2 regions of the Peribacillus sp. ACCC06369 genome follow, and region 1 is predicted to be linked to the other one. Evidence: predicted binding sites of a transcription regulator. Region 1 holds the regulator's gene; the other holds the start of a gene.

The links. The regulator LexA, encoded in region 1, represses DNA repair genes until DNA is damaged. The targets are predictions, from matches to a motif close to CGAACATATGTTCG.
Region 2: a site for LexA is predicted at 1,965-1,978, ahead of addB (helicase-exonuclease AddAB subunit AddB). Genes of this name have one in related genera too.

Annotation. Positions count from the first base shown of each region.
Region 1 is NZ_JAUCEN010000002.1:1,947,681-1,951,521, forward strand. Features, by position in the region: gene QUF78_RS10415 (hypothetical protein) at 61-348, opposite strand; gene QUF78_RS10420 (glucosaminidase domain-containing protein) at 751-981, shown strand; partial or broken gene QUF78_RS27995 (LysM peptidoglycan-binding domain-containing protein) at 909-1,274, shown strand; gene lexA (transcriptional repressor LexA) at 1,547-2,170, opposite strand; gene yneA (cell division suppressor protein YneA) at 2,326-2,637, shown strand; gene QUF78_RS10440 (YneB family resolvase-like protein) at 2,657-3,313, shown strand; gene QUF78_RS10445 (DUF896 domain-containing protein) at 3,379-3,612, shown strand.
Region 2 is NZ_JAUCEN010000002.1:1,212,568-1,216,408, forward strand. Features, by position in the region: gene QUF78_RS06780 (YhjD family protein) at 41-415, opposite strand; gene QUF78_RS06785 (TVP38/TMEM64 family protein) at 708-1,322, shown strand; gene lepB (signal peptidase I) at 1,356-1,919, shown strand; gene addB (helicase-exonuclease AddAB subunit AddB) at 2,108-3,841, shown strand, end outside.

The DNA of each region.
Region 1 (3,841 bases):
CAAGTCAAATCCCCCTGCAACAAAAAAGATTCATGAAATCCAACGAGTGCCATCTAGGGTCTAATCCGTCTTTTGATAAGATTCCCTATAAGATAAAATACCAGTTTTGAGTGCAGAATAATTGCCAATGCTTGCATAGCCATAAAACCAGCCCATGAAAATTCCTGCAACCAAATGATGACGGTGGCTAATGAAAATGGAAATGAATAAGCCAATACCCAAAGCGATGGTAGGGATGAATTTTGGTGGAATATGAAAAATGACCTTAATAAGTTGAGTAAGAATCATGATGGTAGGAATGGCTATCACTGCATCCCAAAAGTTTGTATGGATGGTTGGGTAGTCCATAATGTCACCACCTTAATTTAGAAGTTTTATAAAATTAATTTTTACCAATTATAAAAGGTTTATACCATAGTAATTCAAAAGTTTATGCAAATGGTTATGAAGATTTTCAGCTTCAATTAAAAAGCCATCAATCCATTGAATATTAATTGGTTTGATGGCTTTTACTAGAGAGTGAGAATGATTAATCCAAATTGAAGCCGTACTTTGTAAGTTATCACCTTATTGATAATAGTGAAAACAATTAATAACATTTTTTTTGCTGGACAAGCTGTAAAGTTTCTCATAGTTTAGAATACGATAAGAATGAAGATATCCAACTAATAATGGGAGGTTCTAATGAGCGAGGAATCGTTTATTAAGGAAATTGCTCCTTATGCCCAAAAAATTCAATAGGAATTTAAAATTTTACCTTCTGTTGTCATTGCACAAGCTTGTTTGGAGAGTGGTTATGGGACAAGCTTATTAGCAAATCAAGGGAAAAATATATTCGTACAAAAGGTGACTATAAAGGAGAATCTGTCATTATTCAAACAATCGAATAAGTCAACGATACGCCTGTTCAAGTATGGTCCAAATTCAGAAGATATCCAACATGGGCAGAAAGTTTACAAGATCTTGCCAATCTATATGTAAAGGGGACTTCATGGAATAGAAGTTTGTATACAGCTGTCATTAGTAAAAAAGATTACAAAAAGGCACTTCAAGCAATATTCGATGCGGGCTACGCCTCGGACCCGAAATATATAGAAAAACTGGTGAATCTAATCGAAACAAGTGATTTAACTAAATATGACGCAAGCAACGAAGAGGTCTATCATATAGTCAAAAAGGGGGAATCCGTCTCTGAACTTGCCAAAGCATATGGTTCTACACAAGTGCAGATTCAACAGTGGAAGGGTTGGCCGATCTTAATCTCATTAAAGTGAACCAAAGATTAAGAGTGAAATGAACTTTTAACAGGGAGCGGGATTTTAACGCTCCCTTTTTTTATTTGAATGCGGGTTTCCTATTTTTCAAAATACATATATCCAGAAAGGCGTTAGTTTCCCTTTCATCCTGCATAAATGAGAATGGATGTTAATAATCTTAAGAAAACTCGATTCTATCAAAAAAATATATCAAAACCTAGTCTTCCATATGCATAATAAGAGAATTCGAGACATAAATTAAACAAACAAAAAAAGCGCGGTTAGCGCTTTTAGTGTATTTGTCTATATAAGCCTATAACTTTTCCAAGTATCGAAACATCTCTTAAAATAATTGGTTCCATATTCGAGTTCTCAGGCTGAAGCCTTATGTAATCCGGTTCCTTAAAGAATCGTTTTACAGTGGCTTCATCATCTTCCGTCATGGCCACGACGATATCTCCATTATTGGCGCTGCTTTGTTGTTTCACGATGACATAATCTCCATCATGAATTCCTGCTTCGATCATACTTTCACCCATGATTTCCAGCATGAATACATGGTCATCATGCGGAACCATGCTTTCGGGAAGCGGAAAGTATTCTTCTATGTTTTCGATGGCCGTTATCGGCATGCCCGCTGTTACTTTTCCAAGTAACGGAACGTTCACGACATTAACTTTGGGGATATTGTTCGCTTCCTCCAAATTCAGTATTTCAATGGCCCTCGGCTTGGTTGGGTCACGTCTTATCAGGCCTTTACTTTCCAGGCGGGATAAATGTCCGTGTACTGTTGAACTTGATGCAAGTCCAACTGCTTCACCAATCTCCCGTACGGAAGGTGGATACCCTTTTTGGCGGACCTCTTCTTTAATGAAATCAAGGATATCTTGCTGCCGTTTTGATAGTTTAGTCATATGTGCACCTCTTCTCCAATGTTCTTTGCTACATTATAGCATGGCCCCCAACTCTATACAAACATAAGTTCGAATTTTGTTGTTGACTGAAACAAACGTTCGTATTATAATTTGAACGTAACATACGAACGAACATTCGCTTTGGAGGGATATTTATGAAAAAATTATACAAAAATTATATTTCTACGATTCTATTAGCGGGATCGGTATTCATCTTTTCAATTTTATTCTCTTGTACATTAGACAATGATCAAAAAAAGGATTTCCTTTCTATAGAAGTAAGTGAAGGCGACACCCTATGGGGAATTGCCGAAGAGTATGAAGAAGCTGATTTGACAAAAAAAGAATTCATTGGTTGGATAGAAGAGCATAATGGAGTCAGGGCGGATACGATTAAACCTGGTCAAGTCATTGTCATACCGGTTAAAGGGGAAGAACTTGTTCAGAATTTGGCCAGTCAGCAGTAAGTAGTGAAGGTAGGGTATTATGAAGGCAGTAATCTATTGTAGGGTTAGCACAGAAAAAGAATCCCAGGAAACATCATTGGCACGGCAGGAAGATGAATTAGTTAAATTGGCGGAAAAGATGGATGTGGAAGTTGTTTCCATAATAAAAGAACAGGCAAGCGGTTATGAGTTAAATCGGGATGGCATATTTGACATGCTTGAACTATTTAAAACCAAAGAAGCTGAAGTTCTATTAATCCAGGACGAAACTAGACTGGGGAGGGGAAATGCCAAAATAGCCCTTTTCCATGTCATCCTTAAAGAAGACGTGAAAATTTATACGCTCTCACACGATGGAGAACTTGAGTTATCTGATTCGGATGCCATGGTCATCCAGATAGTCGGTATTGTAGAAGAATATCAAAGGAAACTACATAATCTAAAAATAAAACGCGGGATGATAAGAGCGGTTGAAAAAGGATACCGTCCGCAAAAAAATCTTCATAACCAAAGGAATTCTACTGGAAGGGAACGTATGGAGATTCCAATTGAAGAAATTATTAAACTCCGGGCCAATGGATTGACATTTGCAGAAATCGCAGCCACTTTAAGGGGCTTTGGATACAATGTATCTAAAGCCACTGTGAACAGGCGTTTTCTCGAACATCAACTCAATACAGAGGAAAGTCAATCATAGAACTTGTAATTTCGCTTTTTTTTTAATACCATGACAATATCCGCAGATTACGAAGGAGCGAAATTATGCTATCAAAAGAAAAATTAGCCCGTATTAATGAACTTTCAAAAAAGGCCAAGGCTGAAGGTTTGACGGAAGTTGAGGCGAAAGAGCAAACCCAATTAAGAAGTGAGTATTTGGAGACATTCAGACGGTCCATGTCCGATACGTTGGAGCATGTGAAAGTCGTTGATCCAGAAGGTAATGACGTCACTCCTCAAAAGATAAAGAGTATTAAAGAAAAAAGAAACTTACATTAATGCTTGGACTATTCTCATGGAACACTCCATTTGTGGATTCTTTTAGCCTTTAGGAATAAAAAGAGAGTGCATTCATGTATGTATTCCCCTATTTAGCTTAATCTAAATAGGGGACTTCTCAAATTTGTAGAAAATTGTAATATTGGGTTAGTAAATAGTGATTTTAGTTGTGATATTATGCTGGTCACTATAATATAAAGAGGTACATTACAGGAAGGGATGTTTTACT
Region 2 (3,841 bases), 740 kb from region 1:
GGCAAACAATATGGAGGATGTCTGCAATAGGGATAATCCGCTAAATTTCCCTTGAGCGGAGACTTTTTTCGAAAAAGTAATAACATAACAAGTCTTCGGTTTTATTGCGAAGGCGGGGATTGAAGTAATTATGATGTTCCTCGTATCCTTTATATAAAAAACAATACATCGTGAAGGATTCATCGCGTTTGATTTGACTTACTTTAATATTCTCCTTGCGCAAATAGCGCCGTACCTCGGCAAGATCGTCCTGGACCACCGTTAAAATATGTTCGACTAGTTCCGAATAGGGCCTTTTTAATTTAAACGGACTAATTTCGATGACCTTGAGATCCCGGTTCAAGACTGTAATAACCATAGGGAGGTAGATGGCTTTTTCAATCATATTTCGGTCATCTTCTGGAATGCGGGTCATCATGACCGCTCCTTTCTAAAGTAGCACGTTTACAATATTAATATGTATACTTAGTAAAAGTTAGAACGTTTGTTCTCATTTTTTAATCCTAATGCATTTTCAGTGCATATGCAAGCAATTTTGATAAATGATGAAATTTTTGTTAACAAGATTATGTTTTCCTGAGATAGGGAAAGTATGAAGATATATGGATAATAATTCTTGCAATTTCAGGGGAAAGTGATATATCTAAAATAAACGGTTTTTAATAAGTTTATGCTGCTTTTATAGTAGCATGTCGAGGGAGATAATTATGGATTTGGATACTATACGTGAGTGGTTTACACTTGATCATATATCGGCGCTTATTCAGCAATATCGCTCATTCGGTCCAATTCCTGGGATCTTACTGCCGATGCTGGAAGCCTTTTTGCCCTTTTTGCCCTTAGTGGTGTTCGTGCTTGCTAATGCAACGGCTTTTGGTCTCTGGTGGGGGTTTTTATTTTCTTGGATTGGTGCTGTAGCTGGTTCTTTTATGATCTTTTTTATTATTAGAAGATATGGTCAAATGAGGTTTTTTAGATTTTTGCAAAAACATAAGCAGGTACAGAGGTTGATGGTTTGGGTGGAAAGCCATGGATTCGGTCCCCTGTTCATACTGCTCTGCTTCCCTTTTACTCCATCGGCTATCGTGAATATCGTGGCAGGACTTTCAAAAGTCAGTCCTTTGCAATATGGACTTGCAGTCGTAGGAGGGAAAGCGGTGATGATTTTTACGATCAGCTTCGTAGGTTACGATTTAGTGTCCTTAATACATAAACCTGTGCGTACGATCATTATCGGGATTGTCATCTTTATCCTGTGGTATGTAGGAAAAAGACTGGAAGTCCGGTTAAATAAAAGCATGAAGAGAGAAGAAGGACAATAAATTAGTATATAAATGTAGTAGGGGTTGAACTAGATGGAAAAAACAAACAAGAATACTTTATCCGATTGGATAAAAGCAGCCATGATAGCTTTTGTTATTTACATCTTAATCCGTACTTTTTTCTTTTCAAGCTATGATGTTGAAGGAAAATCGATGCAGCCGACCCTTGAAGATGGTAATAAACTTGTCGTGAATAAAATCAATTACCAGATTCATGATATCAACCGATTTGACATTATTGTTTTTCATGCGAATTCACAAGAAGATTATGTTAAGCGAGTTATAGGGATTGCAGGTGACCGCATTCGTTATAAAGATGATTGGCTTTACGTAAATGGTGAGAAAGTGGATGAGCCTTATCTTGAGAAATATAAGGAAGGTTTTCCGGGACAGGATTTTACGGGTGATTTTACCTTAAAAGAATTGACGGACATGACCACAGTCCCGGAGGGCAAGCTTTTTGTCATGGGTGATAATCGTCTTGAAAGTGCGGACAGCCGTCACTTTGGTTATATACCTGTTGAAAATGTTATCGGTAAAGTCGATGTTCGATATTGGCCGCTCAAAGAATTCAATTATAGATTTACAGGTGAATGATTCGAAGCCCGAAAATTATGAGGGCTTTTTCTTTTGGGGAAAACGCGAACGTACGATTGGTGTTTTTTTAAGGGAAACGGTAAAATAATAGAAAGTGTGCCTAATTGGAAACAGAAACCTAGTCATAAAAAAGAAAGTATTTCTGGTATGATAGATCTAGATATTATGTTGTATAAGGGGGAAAAGAGATGTCACTCCGTTTTTTACTGGGAAGATCGGGTGCAGGGAAAACTTCGCATATATTGGACGAAATTCGCTCCAAATTGGCAGAAGATCCCGAAGGCAATCCAATTATCTACCTCGTTCCTGATCAGATGACGTTTCTATCTGAATATAAATTAATTAAAACACCAGGCCTTGCCGGAATGATCCGGACACAGGTTTTCAGTTTTAGCAGGCTGGCTTGGCGCGTTCTTCAGGAAACTGGGGGAATGAGCCGGCTACATTTGGACAGCGTTGGCGTTAATATGTTGATACGGAAGATCATGGATGATAAAAAGGAAGATTTAAAGATGTTTCGCCGCTCTGCTGATAAGCAGGGGTTCATTGCACAGATGGAACTAATGCTGGCTGAGTTCAAGCAGTATTGCATCCAACCTGATGACATTCAAAATTATTTGGCCGAAACATCACCGTCCGGCAGCGGCATTCAGGATAAACTGCATGACCTTGAATTGGTCTATCAGGCTTTTGAGGATGAAATGGTTGACAAATATTTAGATTCCGAAGACTATTTCACTTTGCTTATCGAGAAAATGTCAGAGTCTTCATATATAAGGAATGCGGATATATATATCGATGGTTTTTATAGCTTGACGCCACAGGAATTATTGATTGTGGAAGAAATGATGAAGCTGTGCAGGAGTGTAACGATCTCGCTGACGTTAGATCAGCCCTACAGGCAATATGCTCCTGATGATTTGCAATTGTTCAGGCAAACGGGGAATCTGTATCATCACCTTTATCAGGCTGGATTGAGGAACGGTATACCAATTACAGAAGATCGAATCTTAAAAGGGACTGAGAGGTTCGGAAAGAGTCCGGGGCTGAATCATCTGGAAACTTATTTTGCCATTCGTCCTGCACGGACGTTTGAGCATTCACCTGATGTAACGATTGCCCAGGCAGTTAACCGCAGGGCTGAGATTGAAGGAGTTGCCCGGGACATCTTGTCGCTGGTCAGACAAAAACAGCACCGTTTCCGTGATATTGCGATTTTAGTCCGTAATGGAGAAGCATACGCAGATATCTTACAAACCGTGTTTAGGGATTATCAAATTCCATTGTTCGTCGATTCCAAACGGACCATGCTGAATCATCCCCTGATTGAACTGATTCGTTCCACCTTGGAGATCATCAATGGCTATTGGCGTTATGAGCCGGTATTTCGTGCAATCAAGACGGAGCTTCTATTTCCTCTGCAAAAAAATCACGATAGGATGCGCGAACAGGTAGATAAGCTGGAAAACTATGTGCTCGCCCGTGGAATTAAAGGAAGCAGGTGGACGTCCAAAGATCGTTGGACCTACCGGCGCTTCCGCGGACTGGAACTCGAGGACCGGAACCAAACGGATAAGGAAATGAAGCTTGAGCAAGAGTTGAATGAGATGAAGCAATTATTTACCGAGCCCATCTTGAAGCTCTCAAAACGGGTTAAGAAGGCTGCTAATGGCAGGGAATTGTGTGAAGCCCTTTATCTATATCTTGAAGAATTGCATGTACCGGAAAAATTGGAAAAGCTTAAACTAGAGGCAGAAGAATCAGGTGATTTGGTATCGGCTAGAGAGCATGAGCAAACGTGGAACGCGGTTGTCGACCTATTGGACCAATTCGTTGAACTGCTGAGCGGGGAAGAGCTGTCCATGAAACAGTTTGCGTCAATCATTGAAGCTGGCCTGGAATCTCTTGAATTTTCTTTGGTA